2 regions of the Marinobacterium marisflavi genome follow, and region 2 is predicted to be linked to the other one. Evidence: predicted binding sites of a transcription regulator. Region 2 holds the regulator's gene; the other holds the start of a gene.
The links. Region 2 encodes sigma-54, which starts transcription at its own class of promoters, with help from an activator protein. Its sites were predicted from a motif close to TGGCACNNNNNTTGCTNT; they were not measured.

Region 1 (7,913 bases), 1.5 Mb from region 2:
TGTTGAATGTGCCGCTGGCGGCCTGCCAGGCGAGCTGCAAAAACTCTGGCGTACCGAGCACTCCAAGGGTTACCACATGGAGTACGGCTACTCGTGCATGGGCTACGAAGTGGCTGGCGGTATCGGCGTGAAGATGGCTAAGCCAGACTCAGAAGTTTACGTGATGGTGGGCGATGGTTCCTACATGATGGCGAACTCAGAAGTGTTCACATCCGTAATGCTGGGTCAGAAATTCATTCTGGTGGTACTGGATAACCGCGGCTACGGCTGTATCCACCGTCTGCAGACTATGGGCTGTGGTGGCGCAGGCTTCAACAACTTGCTGCAGGACTGTCTGACGGCAAACGGCGCACCTGCTCCTAAGATCGACTTCACTGCACATGCAATTGCGATGGGCGCTAAAGGCGAAACCGTAAGCACCATAAAGGAGCTTGAAGAGGCGCTGGTACGTGCTCGCGCATCTGACACAACCTACATCGTCAGCATCGACACTGACCCACTGATCACCTCTCCCGGTGGCTGCTGGTGGGAAGTTGCGATTCCTGAAGTTTCAGGCCGCACCCAAGTGAATGAAGCGCGCGCGAAATACGATGAAATGAAAAAACGCCAGTTGGAGAACCTATAAACATGAGCGTACGCATTGGTATAAACCCGCTGACATGGACCAACGATGACATGCCAGCACTCGGCGCAGAGACGCCACTGGAAGTCTGCCTGTCTGAAGGTAAAGAGGCAGGCTACGCTGGCTTCGAGCTGGGCCAGAAGTTCCCACGCACACCTGAGATTCTTGGCCCTATCCTGGATAGCCATGGCCTCTCACTGGTATCTGGCTGGTACTCAAGCAACCTGCTTGAGCGCAGCGTAGATGATGAGATAGAGGCGATGCAGCCACACCTGCACCTGCTCAAGACTCTGGGCGCAACCGCGATGGTTTTCTGTGAAACCAGCCGCTGTGTACACGGCGAGATGGAAACTCCAGTTCGTAACCGCCCACAGATGAGCCCAGCAGAGTGGCCAGTGTTCCTCGAGCGCCTCAACGAAGTTGCAGAGTACCTGGAGACTCAGGGTGTATCTATGGCGTACCACCACCACATGGGCACAGTGATCGAAACTGAAACGGATATAGATCGCATGATGCAGGGTGCACCTGCAGTGGGTCTACTGCTGGACTCTGGCCACCTCACGTTTGCGAGCGGTGACCCAGTTGCCGTGGCTAAACGCTACGCCGATCGCATCAAGCACGTGCACTGCAAAGATATCCGCAAGTCAGTGATGGTAGATGCGAAGAACCGCAACCTGAGCTTCCTGCACGCAGTTCTCAACGGCACCTTCACCGTGCCAGGCGATGGCTGTGTTGACTACCCAAGCATCTTCGCTGTGCTCAAAGAGAGCAACTACGAAGGCTGGTTGGTCGTTGAAGCGGAACAGGATCCATCAATCGCACATCCGCTGACCTACGCCAAGCTAGGTTACGCAAATCTTACGAAGCTCTGCAGCGATGCAGGGATTTCAGTGAGTCAGTAAGCACTGCAATACTGCTGAGGTTGGCCCTCCACCAGCAATGGTGGGGGGCTTTTTTTCGCACCTTGGATGGCGTGGATACTACCAAATCAAGGCCTCAGCCCGATCCGCATCGGCGCGTTGCAACACTGCCTCAATCACATCCGGCCCGCGCGATGTATCGCCGTACATAACAGCGCCAACTAAACGATCATCGTCAAACCAGAATCGTCGGTACTGACCAAGCTCAGCGTCCAGGTAAAAAGCGGTCTCTTCAGACCGATCAATCTCACCGCAGGAGAAGAGCTCAACACCACTCACCTTCAACTGCGTGGCAAAGGCTTCATCCATATATTCATCACTGACTCCACTAAGCGTTGCCGCAAGAACTGCGGACTGACGCCAGATTGGCGCAACCAAGCCATAGGTATTGCCATTGAACTCAATACACTCACCCAGAGCGAAGATACGTGCGTCAGATGTGCGCATCTGCGCATCTACACAGATTCCTCTGTTGTGCTTCAAGCCACCAGTTTGCGCGAGTTCAGCATTGGGCAAAATCCCGGTGGCGAAGACTAGCAGGTCAGCACTAAGCCTCTCGCCATTAGAGAGAGTCACAGACTCAAGCTGACTATATTTGGTTTGAATCGACTGCAGTTGCTCCTGCGTGCGAACCTCCAACCCGCGAGACTCCATCTCATAACGCAACAACGCAGCGGCCTGCGGATCGAGTTGGCGATTGAGCAGATAGCCACTGCGATGCACCAAAGTGACACTCATACCAAGTTTGCGTAGTCCCTCGGCGGCCTCTAAACCGAGGAAGCCACCACCAACAACGACCGCCCTACCTCCGCGGGCAGCAACTTGCTGCATCCGTTCAACATCACTCCAGGAGCGAAAGGCCAGAACCCCGCGCGCGTGTACACCCTTGATATCCGGAATAATGGGGCGCGCACCGGTGGCAATCACCAGTTTCTCGTAGCCAAAACTCTCTCCAGACTCAGTTGTGACAGTTTGCAACTGGGCATTAATCGCCACCACACGGGCATCGGTGATTTGCTCAACAGCGTTTTGTGCTTCAGCTGGGTAATGCAATTGGAGCTGCGCGGGATCGATCTGTGCCGCCAGCAGTGGGGAGAGCAGAATGCGGTTATACGCCGTACGTGACTCCTCACCGATAACCCCCACCGACTTAGGCAACGCCTGGAGTGCACAGAGGTCGGTTATCAAGCGGTGCGCTGCGGGGCCGTTACCGATTATCAGAAGCTCATACCGCTTGGTCATCTTCAGGCACTCTTTGCTGTCGCTTCAGTCTGGCTCTTTTTTGCTGTCTGATGCTCTTTAATATCCTCAACCTTGCGCTGCTTCTCGTAGAGGAATGAGAGCACTTCGTGACGATAGTGGTTGTATTGAGGGTCATCGGCTAGCTGGATACGGTTGCGCGGGCGCTCCAACTCAACCTGCAGAATCTCTCCCACCGTAGCTGCCGGACCATTGGTCATCATTACAATGCGATCAGAGAGCAACACCGCCTCATCTACATCATGGGTAATCATAATGACGGTATTGTTAAGGTCTTTCTGTATCTCCATCAAGGAGTCCTGAAGATGGGCACGCGTCAGAGCATCCAGCGCCCCGAACGGCTCATCCATGAGCAATACACTTGGTTCCATCGCCAACGCCCGCGCTATTCCCACACGCTGCTTCATACCCCCGGAGATCTCATCCGGGCGCTTGTTCATCGCATGTGTCATGTGCACCAAATTGAGATTATGCTCAATCCACTCACGCATCTCGGCCTTGGACTTCTTCCCTTTAAAGACCTGTTTAACGGCCAGCTCTACGTTCTCATAGGCAGTGAGCCAGGGCAGCAAACTGTGATTCTGGAAGACTACGGCGCGCTCTGGACCAGGTTCATTCACCTCTTTGCCATCAAGTACAACACCGCCTGTAGTCGCACGATGCAGACCCGCCACGATGTTGAGTACCGTCGATTTACCGCAGCCCGAGTGACCAATCAGCGATATAAACTCACCTTTTTTGATCTTCAGATTGACGTCATCCAGGGCTTTAAAGCTCCCCTTCGGCGTTGGAAACTCGATTGATACGCCAGTCAGTTCTAAATGTGCTTTGTTCATTATCCTTACCTCTTAGCGAATCACTGCGGTTTTGTCCCAAGAGACAAAGCGTTGAACCATTAGCATGATTCGATCGAGTGCGAAACCGATTAGACCAATCACTAGCACCGCAACCATAATGCGACCCAATGAGTTGGAACTACCATTCTGGAACTCGTCCCAGACAAACTTACCCAACCCAGGGTTCTGCGCCAACATTTCTGCCGCAATCAGTACCATCCAGGCGATACCCAGTGATAGGCGCAGTCCAGTAAAGATCATCGGCACGGAAGATGGCAGCACGATCTTAACCACGTGAGTCATCCAGCTGAGGCGCAGCACTTTAGAGACGTTCTGTAGATCCGGGCTAATTGTCGACACACCTACTGAAGTGTTCAGCAAGGTTGGCCAAAGGCAGCACAGCGCTACGGTAAACAGTGAGGTGATGAACGACTTAGCGAACATTGGGTCGTCGCTGACATAAACCGCGCTCACTACCATAGTAACCAGCGGCAACCAGGCCAGCGGGGATACCGGCTTAAAGATCTGAATAACCGGATTAAGTGCAGCATTAAGACTGGCACTTAGACCTATACAGATACCCAAAGGAATAGCGATCAGTGACGCTATTACAAAACCGGCCAGCACGGTAACCAGACTCGTACCGATCTGATCGAAGAAAGTCGGCTTACCGATATACTCACGTATTTTGATCGGCGCGTTGGGATCCTTCTCCAGGCGTTTGGCATTGCGCTCCTCCTGGCGTTGATAAAACTCCTCTGCGCGCTGCTGCTCCTCAAGATGCTCAGCCACCAGTGCCTGAGTCTGCTCCCAAACCTCAACAGGGCCAGGAAAGGTACCCAAAGAGGTCTCGACTTTGCTTGCACCCGCCTGCCAAAACATCAGAAACAATGCGAGACCTAGAATGGGCAGCCCCAGGGTTCTAGCAACAAAGGAGATCACTCCTGCGAAACCATCTCCCTGAGCTATTCCTGCTGGCAACATCTGTACTAGTTTTCCACTACTCATCTTCAACTCCTGGCCCCGCACTAGGCGGGGCGGATAAACCTTAAAGCTTGGTGTCGCCTTTCAGACCGATGCTGAGGCTATCGAGATAGGCATTTGGCGCCGTGCCGTCAAAGGTGATGCCGTCGATGAAGGCACTCTGTGGCTCGCGGAAACCATCCTCGGTCGCAAAGTCAGGGAAGTCAGCCGCATCCATAACACCCTCATCAATCAGAGACTGAGCTGCTTCGGCGTAGATATCAGGACGGTAGACCTTCTTAGCCATATCCATGTACCAGCTATCAGGTTTCTGTTCAGCAATCTGGCCCCAACGACGCATCTGCGACAGGTACCAAACAGCGTCTGAGTAGTAGGGGTAGGTAGCGTTGTAGCGGAAGAATACGTTGAAGTCTGGTACCGGACGTTTGTCGCCCTTCTCGTACTCAAAGGTACCCGTCATGGAGTTAGCAATGACATCGTAATCAGCGCCAACGTAGTAGGGTTTAGAGAGTATCTCTACGGCCTCTGGGCGGTTAGCGTTGTCGTTCGCATCCAACCAATGCGCTGCACGAATCATTGCGCGCACTACGCGCAGGTGAGTGTTGGGAAACTCTTCAGCCCAAGCCTTAGATACTCCGAATACTTTTTCTGGGTTGTTCTGCCAGATCTCGTAGTCGGTAATAACTGGCACACCGATACCTTTGAATACCGCCTGCTGATTCCAAGGTTCGCCGACACAGTAACCGTAGATAGTGCCCGCCTCCAGAGTGGCTGGCATCTGTGGTGGAGGCGTAACTGAAAGCAGTGCCTCAGCATCAATCTGCCCCGAGGTATCACCCTTCTCCGGCGCATAGAAGCCCGGGTGAATGCCGCCGGCTGCTAGCCAGTAGCGCAGTTCGTAGTTATGTGTAGAGACTGGGAATACCATTCCCATATTGAAGGGTTTGCCTTCAGCACGGTACTTCTCGATAACCGGCTTGAGCGCATCCGCTTTTATTGGGTGGACAACCTTACCCTCTTTATCAACTTCCAGGTACGGCTTCATCTCATCCCAAATCTCATTAGAGACGGTGATGCCGTTGCCGTTGAGGTCCATGCTGAACGCCGTAATGATGTCGGCCTGAGTACCATACCCAATGGTGGCACCCAGCGGTTGACCCGCAAGCATGTGTGCACCATCCAACTGACCATCGATCACGCGGTCCAGCAACACTTTCCAGTTAGCCTGTGCTTCAAGCTGAACGTAGAGGCCTTCATCCTCAAAGAAACCTTTCTCGTAAGCTACAGCCAGAGGCGCCATATCTGTCAGCTTGATAAAGCCGAACTTGAGGTCCTCTTTCTCTGGGTAGCCAATCTCAGCCAAGCTCACAGCTGAGTAGCTCATTGTCATAGCAGTGGTTACAACTGCAACAGCTTTTGAGAGTGATTTAAATTTCATAGTCGCCTCCAATAAAACGAAAAAAGCGCTGCCAGCTGCAACTCAAAGGAGTTGGTTACTGATAGCGCCATTGCTAAATAAAATCTGTTTGTTGCAGATGAGTTAGCAGCAAGGATGCCAACATGTTTATTTCTATATTTTTCAGACAGTTAAAAACACAACCCTCGTACCAACCGGCAGCACAGCATGCTGCACCGCAAAATAACGCACCAGAGTAGTGCGACAGGCACCAAAAAAAGACAAATTTGGCGTCGCCATTCAGATGAGAAAGGCTATAGGGTGCAAAAAACATGGGTTTCCCCCAAGTTGGACTGATATCTGCAAGAGTCGGGGAAACAGATATTTCAAGCTATGACAGCTCGTTTCTTGGTCAGTTTCGATGCACTGACCGAGTGCGGGCTGTTGTTTTAAGTGTTGTTCTAAGGAGAGGCCATGAAATTGAGGTCTACCTGTGCATACTGCGGTGTCGGCTGCGGTATTGAGGTCAATATAGATAAGCAAGGCGTTAGCGTAGAAGGCGATACTACTCACCCGGCTAACTATGGAAAACTCTGTATTAAGGGGAGCTCGCTAGCCGAAACGTTGGGCACTCAGGACCGCCTAACCCACCCTAGCATCAATGGCGTACGCAGTGATTGGAGTGAGGCGCTTGATAGCATCGCCGCCAAGCTCAACCAGACTATCGAGCAGCATGGCCCTGATGCTGTAGCACTCTATCTCTCGGGACAGCTTCTGACCGAAGACTACTACGTAGCCAACAAACTGATGAAAGGTTTTATTGGCTCGGCTAATGTTGATACCAACTCACGACTCTGCATGGCCTCCACCGTCGTTGGCCACAAGCGCGCTTTTGGTGAAGACATCGTGCCCGGCTGCTATGAGGACCTCGAGCTTGCTGACTTAATTATCTTTGTTGGCAGCAATGCCGCCTGGAACCACCCGGTAATCTATCAACGGATCAGCGACGCAAAGCAACGCAATCCTAAGATGAAGGTGGTACTCGTAGATCCCAGACGCACAGCCACGGCCGACCTAGCCGATCTTCACCTGCAGATTAATCCTGGGAGCGATGCCCTGCTGTTCAACCACCTCCTTAGAGCAATCGCAGAATCTGAAGCACTTAACCCAGAGTATATCGGCAACTACACGCAGGGCTTCGACGCCGCACTGGAAGCCGCTAAGCTAGATACTGCCGACAGCAGATTGACCCTGGAACGACTCGGCATTGATGCTACTGAACTGGATACTTTCATTGAGCTGTTCATCTCAACTGAGAAGAGCGTCACCCTCTTCTCGCAAGGCATAAACCAGTCGAGCAGCGGTAGCGATAAAGTGAACGCAATCATTAACTGCCACCTTGCAACAGGTCGAATAGGTCGCCCTGGCATGGGGCCCTTTTCCCTTACAGGGCAGCCCAATGCCATGGGCGGGCGCGAAGTGGGTGGCTTGGCAAACCAACTGGCGGCGCATGAGGACTTTGCCGACCCCGATGGTCTGGCACGCGTTGAAGAGTTCTGGAAAGCTCCGCGACTGGCGCGTAAAGAGGGCAAGAAAGCCGTTGATATGTTTGCCGCGCTTGAGTCTGGCGAGATTAAAGTGATTTGGATAATGGGTACCAACCCGGTAGTCAGTATGCCAGACGCCAATCAAGTTAAACGCGCTCTCGCCAAAGCTGAGATGGTCATCGTATCTGAAGCAATGTCCGCCACTGACACTCTGAGTTTCGCCGATATCGCCCTACCCGCTTCAACCTGGAGTGAAAAACAGGGGACTGTAACCAACTCTGACAGGTTAATGAGCCGTCAGCGTGGATTTATTCCGCCACCGGGCGAAGCCCAGCATGACTGGTGGGC
Region 2 (7,913 bases):
TGCTGTCTGACAGCGGCGAGCTGGTGGGCGCGCTCAACATGCACGATATGCTCGCAGCAGGGGTGATCTGATGGATGTAAGCGCAGAACTTAAGGCCAAACTCGAGCCGATCAAACTTCTTGTTATGGACGTGGATGGCATACTAACCAACGGCACGCTCAGTTTTCTAGCTGATGGCACTGAGGTGAAAACCTTCAGCATTCTGGATGGCCTAGGCCTGAAACTGCTGATGCAAAACGGTGTTGAGACAGCGATCATTACCGGTCGCAGCTCGCCGCAGGTGAAACTGCGTGCTGAGAGCCTCGGGATCAACTACACCCAGCAGGGCCGTGAAGATAAACTGATCGCACTGCAGGAGCTCTGGGAGCGTACGGGTTACAGCGCCAGTAACACCGCCTATATCGGTGACGACCTTCCTGACCTCAGTGCCATTCGAGCGAGTCAGTTTGGTGCAACAGTCCCCAATGGATACTGGCTGGTGCGTCAACATGCTGACTGGATCAGCGACAAACCAGGTGGAGCAGGTGCTGTTCGCGAGCTCTGTGATCTAATCCTCGCCGCTCAAGGCAAGCTCGATGCAGCCCTGGAGCGCTATCTTTGATCTCACTTAATCGTCTGCGTCTGATTGTCGCCTCACTGCTGGTGCTTGCCCTGCTCCTGGTGTGGCAGTTCGGCTTTCGAAGTAGCGAGACTCAGCAGACCCTCACAGACAGCGACCGACGCATCGACTGGTTTGTCAACGAGGCTTTGCTAACTCGCTACGACCTTAACGGCAAACGCAGCTCGGTCACTGATGCGCAGACGATTACCCATTTCGAGGGGCGGCGCGAAAGCGAACTGACACGCCCCTACTCTGTCGGTTTCAAGCCATCGCAAGAGGTTACGCACACCTTGAGTGCGATGCGAGCAACCTATCAGGACGATAACAGCCGCCTAGACCTTGCGGAACAGGTGGAGCTTCACCATAATCCAGAGACAGATCAGGCTGTTGCAATGTTCACGCCAAGCCTGACCTATTTCCCGAATAGCGAGCTGGCGGTCACTGAAGACCCTGTAGAGATCACCAGTAGCTCGGGTGAAACGCGGGCAATTGGTATGGAGTTTTATACTGCCGAGAACCGCATGGAACTGTTATCAACAGTAAGGGGCAACTATGTTGCAACTGAAAACCGTTAAACTCTCTACCGCTGCCCTTCTCGGCTGTTTGTGCGCCAGCAGTTTCGCACTTGAGAGCGATCGCGACCAGCCGATCTACGTGGCAGCTGACCGCGCCAGTATCGACGACAATACGGGCATCACTGTCTACACCGGCAATGTTGATATAACCCAAGGCAGCATGATCCTGCGAGGCGATCGCGTTGAGTTGCGTCGTGATGCCGAAGGCAATGTGGATCAGATCATCTCAGATGGCACACCTGCCTATTTTGAGCAGCAGCCCTCTGAGGAGCAGGCCGTCACCGTCGCGACGGGCGATAAGCTCGATTACGGGGTCGGCACGCAGTTACTGAAGATTATCGGTGACGCCAAGGTAACCCAGGCCGGCGATGAGTTTACCGGTGCTCGTATCAATTACGATATGCAGAAAGCTCTGGTAGACGCCTTCAGTGACAGCAAATCCGACAAACGTGTTCGCATGGTCATTCAGCCACGCAGTGATTCGGGTTCATGATCAGACTGGAAGCTAACGCTCTGGCTAAAGCTTACCGCGGCCGTGAAGTGATCAAAGATGTCTCACTCAGCGTTGAGCAAGGCGAGATTATCGGGCTGCTTGGTCCCAATGGTGCTGGGAAAACCACCTGTTTCTACATGATCGTCGGTCTAATTTCTGCTGATCGAGGTGCCATACGACTCCAGCAGGATGACATCACTCGCCTACCCATACATCAGCGCGCCCGCTTGGGCGTCGGCTATCTGCCACAAGAAGCTTCCGTGTTTCGCAAGCTAAGTGTCTACGATAATCTAATGGCCATTCTGGAGACACGCAAAGATCTGACTCAGGCGCAGCGTGAAGAGAAGGCTCAAGCACTACTTGAAGAGTTCCATATCACCCATATACGCGACTCCAAAGGGATGGTGCTCTCTGGCGGTGAACGCCGACGTGTGGAGATAGCCCGTGCGTTGGCCAATGATCCGAAATTTATCTTACTAGATGAACCTTTTGCCGGCGTCGATCCAATTTCAGTCAGCGACATAAAACAGACAATTCGCCACCTGAAAGATCGCGGCATCGGTGTACTAATTACCGACCACAACGTGCGCGAGACTCTCGATATCTGTGAACGCGCCTATATTGTAAGTGAGGGACGCATTCTCGCTGAGGGCAACGCTGAGGCGATATTAGCCAATCCGCAGGTGCGTCAGGCATATTTAGGGGACGAGTTTAGGCTGTAATTGTCCTGGCTCGTTTAAGTGAATAAAGAATTATGAAACAGTCTCTTCAGCTAAAAATAGGCCAGTCATTAACGATGACGCCTCAGCTTCAGCAAGCGATCCGCCTGCTGCAGCTCTCCACACTGGAGCTACAGACTGAGATACAGAATGCGCTTGAATCCAATCCGCTGCTTGAAGTAGCTGAGGAGGATGAGGGCGACGTCCAAACGAATTCCAGCGAATCAGAATCAGTAGCCAGCAGTGACTCTGCCGAAGTCAGTACGCAAGCCAGTGACGAAATTGACTCCTCCGCAGAGAGCGAGCTGAGCAGCAATGACTGGGATGATCAGCCGGACTCTAGTCAAACCGATAGCGACTGGAATGAGGGGATACCCGATGAGCTGGCGACAGATAGCTCATGGGACGACACTTACCAAACCAGCACCACCACAAGCACGGCAACGCGCGACGATGACTGGACGCCCGGCGATAACGACACGCTGCAAGACACGCTGCAAGATCACCTAAGCTGGCAGCTCAACTTGACTCGTATGAGCGAGTTGGATCGTTTTATCGCTGAGGCTTTCATTGATGCTATCGACGGCGACGGCTACCTGACAACCGACTGCGGCGATATTCTGCTGCAGTGTCAGGAGCAGTACCCTGAAGAGTTCATGGATGTCGAGATGGACGAAGTCGAGGCGGTGTTGCACCGACTACAGCAGTTCGACCCTCCTGGGGTCGCTGCACGCGACCTGAGCGAGTGCCTGACGATTCAGCTCAAACAGCTCTCTCCTGATACCCCTCTGCGCCCAGAGGCGTTGAGATTGTGCCGTGATTATCTGGCGCTTTTGGGCAACCGCGACTATAAATCAATTATGCGTCGGATGCGGATTAAGGAAGATAGCCTTCAAGCCGTTATTGAACTAATTCAAACACTTAACCCACACCCCGGCTCGATTATCACCGAGAATGCGGCCGAGTATGTCATTCCTGATGTGCTGGTACGTAAAGTACAAGGGGATTGGGTGGTCAGCTTAAATAGCGAAGTGTCGCCAGAACTCCGAATCAACGATCAGTATGCGGACTTGATCAAGCGCGGTGATACCAGCGCACAGAACCAGTACCTACGCGATAACCTTCAAGAGGCGCGTTGGTTCCTGAAGAGTTTACAGAGTCGTAACGAAACCCTGCTGAAAGTCGCCTCACAGATTGTTGCCAAACAGATCGGCTTCTTGGAGCGCGGTGATGAGGGGATGGTACCGCTGGTTTTGCATGACATCGCTGAGGCGGTAGAGATGCACGAATCAACGATCTCACGTGTCACTACGCAGAAGTACATGCATACGCCACGCGGCGTCTTCGAACTGAAGTACTTCTTCTCTAGCCACATCAGCACAGTCGATGGCGGTTCGGCTTCATCGACAGCCATCCGCGCTGTCATCCGTAAGCTGGTCGATGATGAAGATAGCCGTAAGCCCCTGAGCGATAGCAAGATAGCCAAAATACTTGAAGATCAAGGTTTCAATGTAGCCAGACGGACAATTGCAAAGTATCGTGAGGTATTGAACATACCACCGTCAAATGAACGCAAACGACTGGTTTCGCAATAGATTTTTTGAGGCAGGGCGGGCCTCTACCCTATTCCGCCCGGTACGAGGAGAAGTCATATGCAAATTAACATCACCGGACATCATGTAGAGCTGACTGAAAGCATGAGCGAATACGTGCGTACCAAATTTGACAAACTAGAGCGCCACTTCGACAACATCCAGAGTGCTCAGGTTACCCTTAGCGTGGAGAAGCAGGGTCAGAAAGCTGAGGCCGATATTCATTTGGCCGGCGGTCAGGTTGTCGCCTCACATGAGCACGATGATATGTATGCCGCGATTGATGCGATGGTGGACAAACTTGACCGCCAGATCATCAAGCACAAAGAGAAAATGAAATCACACAAATAAGTGAAGTAATAGACAATGCAACTTGGAGAACTGCTAATCAGTTCAGCGACCCAACAGGGTGCTGACATTGCTAGCAAAAAGCGTGTCTTAGAGGTGGCCAGCGAGATGCTGGCCACTTCCGTTAATGGCACCGATGCTGACACTATTTTTTCTGGACTACTTAACCGCGAACGCTTAGGCAGCACAGGCCTAGGGTCAGGGGTTGGGATTCCCCACTGTCGCATTGCCGGAGCCGACAAACCGGCTGCTGCGTTGCTGACACTGACTAAACCCATCGACTTTGATGCGATAGACAGCCAACCCGTCGACCTAATCTGCGCTTTGATCGTTCCGGACGACGGCAACGATGAGCATCTAAAAACGCTAGCGGGCCTCGCTGAACTATTCAGCAACCCGAAAGCGCTTAACGAACTGCGCCAGAGTCCCAACAGTGATGCGCTATTCAACAACGCTCAATCCCTGTCTAGAGCCTAGAGATAATTAAGATGCGACTCGTAGTAATCAGCGGACGCAGCGGATCGGGTAAAACCACTGCACTTCAGGCACTGGAGGATGTGGGTTTCTACTGCATCGATAACCTGCCTGCCAGTTTGCTGCCGATGCTAGTCGATCAAATGAATTCCAACTCAAATGGCCCACGGCGAATTGCGGTCGGCATCGATGCTCGTAATCAGTTTGCAGATTTGAAGCGATTCGAAGAGGTTGTTGTGCGTCTCAGAGAGGCGTCGGATCTGTCGTTCGAGATTGTCTTTCTAGACGCCTCGGAAGAGTCCCTGCTCAAACGCTACTCTGCTACTCGAAGAAAACATCCGCTGAGTACCGACGAGATTGTTCTCGAACAAGCTATTCAACTTGAAAAGTCACTACTCGAACCCATCGTTTCCGCTGCTGACCTTCAGATCGACACCACGCAGCTAACACTCTACCAACTGCGCGACACAATAAAAGATCGGGTCGCCCAAAGGGCTGAACAGACGTTGGCACTGCAGTTTGAGTCCTTCGGTTTCAAGCATGGCGTGCCACTGGATATAGATTTCAGCTTCGATGTTAGAATTCTACCCAACCCCTACTGGTATCCTGAGCTGCGCCAGTATACCGGGCAGGATCAACCGGTCGTCGAATTCTTGGGTAAGGAACCTGAGGTGAAGAAGATGATTGAAGATATACGCTCATTCATCGAGAGCTGGATACCCGGTTTCAAAAGTAACAATCGCAGCTATGTCACCGTGGGTATTGGCTGCACTGGCGGTCAGCACCGTTCTGTGTTTGTCGCTGAACAACTTGCTGGTTATTTCAAAGAGCATATGGATAATGTGCAGGTGCGCCACCGAGAGCTGAATTAACTCTATGATTGAACAAGAGATCACGATCATCAACAAGCTTGGGCTGCACGCTCGAGCCGCCGCTAAACTGATCGGCACCACTAGCTCCTTCGCTTGCGACATTCGTATCGATAAAGGGGGTCGCGAGGTCGATGCTAAGAGTATAATGGCCGTAATGATGCTGGCTGCCTCCAAAGGGACAGAACTCAAAATCATCACCAACGGTGAGGATGAGGCGGCAGCAATGGACGCTGTGACAGCGCTAATTAATAACCGCTTTGATGAAGAGGAGTAGTGCCTTAAGAGACTCTTAAGCCACTCGCTCTGAGGGACGAATGATGAGCACAGACGATAATCAGATCGATCTAGAATCGCTGTCGACCGCCCTCGAGACCAATCAGCATCGGGAAATCCGTTTTATGATTAACCGCGGCATGCGTCCCGTAGAGGTTGCGCATCTGCTGGAAAAATCCCCTCCCCGCGAACGTCGTATCCTCTGGGGCCTGATCAATCAGGACAATGAGGGTGATGTGCTACAACACCTCGGTGACGATATTCAGGCTGAAATCCTCAGCGAAATGAATGCCTCCGAGCTGCTAGCGATCACCGAATCTCTGGACACCGACGACCTTGCAGACATCATGCAGCAGTTGCCTGACACGATCATGCGCGAACTGCTCGAGAACATGGATCTGCAAAACCGCGAGCGGCTGGAGGAGGTACTCTCCTACCCTGAGGACACCGCTGGCGGCCTGATGAACACCGATACGGTGACCATCCGTCCCGACATTACTGTCGAGGCGGCGTTGCGCTATCTGCGCCGCCATCGAGAGATTCCGGAAGGCACCGACTCAATCTTCATTGTCAGCCGCAAGAAAAACACCCTGATAGGTGTACTGCCGCTGACACGTTTGATAACCGCCGATCCAACCATGCTCGTGCGCGAAATCATGCAGGCTGATGGCGAAGATGCGATTCCCGCTAATATGCCCGATGACGAGGTCGCCCGTATCTTCGAGCAGCGCGACCTCATCTCCGCACCGGTAGTGAACGACGAGGGTCGCCTACTGGGGCGTATCACTATCGATGACGTGGTAGATGTTATCCGAGAGGATGCTGACCACTCGCTGATGAGCATGGCAGGTCTAGATGAGGATGAGGACACCTTTGCCCCCATCTTTAAAACCAGTAAACGCCGTGCTGTCTGGCTGGGTATAAACCTGATTACGGCCTTCCTAGCCTCAGCGGTTATTGGACTGTTTGAAGCCACAATCGACCAGGTTGTGGCCCTTGCAGTGCTCATGCCGATCGTTGCATCAATGGGTGGTATCGCCGGTAGCCAGACACTGACGCTGGTTATCCGCGGTCAAGCACTGGGGCATATCGAGAGTTCTAATATCGGCTGGCTATTCAATCGTGAGCTGGTAGTCGGCCTGCTAAACGGAATGCTCTGGGCAACCGTTGTTGCCGCGATTGCTGTACTTTGGTTCCAAGACACTACCATCGGCATCGTTATCGCTATGGCTATTATCGTCAATTTAATTGCCGGAGCCGCAGCTGGAAGCCTGCTGCCAATGACACTGAAATCAGCCGGCATAGATCCCGCACTCGCCGGCGGCGTGCTACTAACCACCATTACAGATGTAGTAGGTTTCTTCGCCTTCCTGGGGCTAGCAACCTTCTTCTACGCATAGAACCGAGATGGACTAAGAGAATGAGAAAAGAGCGCTACCAAGACGAACCTGAAGAGGAGATCGAGTACGTCAGCCGTACCGAAATGAAGCGCTACATGGATGAACTTCAAGCGCTGGGCAAGCGTTTGACTGAGCTACGTCCAGATCAACAGGCGCAGATACCCATGGATCAGCGTCTACGTGAAGCAGTGGAAGAGATGGCCCGCATCACGAGTAATGGTGCTAAGAAACGCCATCTCAACTTCATCGGTAAATTGATGCGTAACGAAGATGAGGACCAGATCAAAGCTGCTATCGAGCGATTTGATTCCGCTTCAGAAGCCCATAACCAACGTTTTCACCGCTTAGAGCGCCTGCGTGAGCAGCTAATCGATGAGAACAGTGAGCGTAGTCAGGCGGCTTTCAGTGAGGTGATCGCTAGTTACCCTGATTGCGATATCCAGCATCTACGTACGCTGATTCGCAATGCCGTCAAAGAGCGGGCACAGAACAAACCTCCCGTGGCGTTTCGTAAGATATTCCAATACCTGCGTGAGCTGGAAGAGCAGTCAGAGAACTAGCAGCCC

Region 1: AC1WNR_RS12730 (CmpA/NrtA family ABC transporter substrate-binding protein) is a predicted target of sigma-54. The motif match lies at 6,163-6,180, and genes of this name have one in related genera.

Annotation. Positions count from the first base shown of each region.
Region 1 is NZ_OZ457898.1:2,571,879-2,579,791, forward strand. Features, by position in the region: gene iolD (3D-(3,5/4)-trihydroxycyclohexane-1,2-dione acylhydrolase (decyclizing)) at 1-625, shown strand, start outside; gene iolE (myo-inosose-2 dehydratase) at 628-1,524, shown strand; gene AC1WNR_RS12715 (NAD(P)/FAD-dependent oxidoreductase) at 1,603-2,784, opposite strand; gene AC1WNR_RS12720 (ABC transporter ATP-binding protein) at 2,787-3,638, opposite strand; gene AC1WNR_RS12725 (ABC transporter permease) at 3,651-4,646, opposite strand; gene AC1WNR_RS12730 (CmpA/NrtA family ABC transporter substrate-binding protein) at 4,687-6,012, opposite strand; gene AC1WNR_RS12735 (nitrate reductase) at 6,493-7,913, shown strand, end outside.
Region 2 is NZ_OZ457898.1:1,080,870-1,088,782, reverse strand. Features, by position in the region: gene AC1WNR_RS05380 (KpsF/GutQ family sugar-phosphate isomerase) at 1-71, shown strand, start outside; gene AC1WNR_RS05375 (KdsC family phosphatase) at 71-601, shown strand; gene lptC (LPS export ABC transporter periplasmic protein LptC) at 598-1,176, shown strand; gene lptA (lipopolysaccharide transport periplasmic protein LptA) at 1,154-1,669, shown strand; gene lptB (LPS export ABC transporter ATP-binding protein) at 1,666-2,391, shown strand; gene AC1WNR_RS05355 (RNA polymerase factor sigma-54) at 2,424-3,983, shown strand; gene hpf (ribosome hibernation-promoting factor, HPF/YfiA family) at 4,041-4,331, shown strand; gene AC1WNR_RS05345 (PTS sugar transporter subunit IIA) at 4,347-4,805, shown strand; gene rapZ (RNase adapter RapZ) at 4,817-5,674, shown strand; gene AC1WNR_RS05335 (HPr family phosphocarrier protein) at 5,679-5,948, shown strand; gene mgtE (magnesium transporter) at 5,992-7,347, shown strand; gene yjgA (ribosome biogenesis factor YjgA) at 7,368-7,907, shown strand.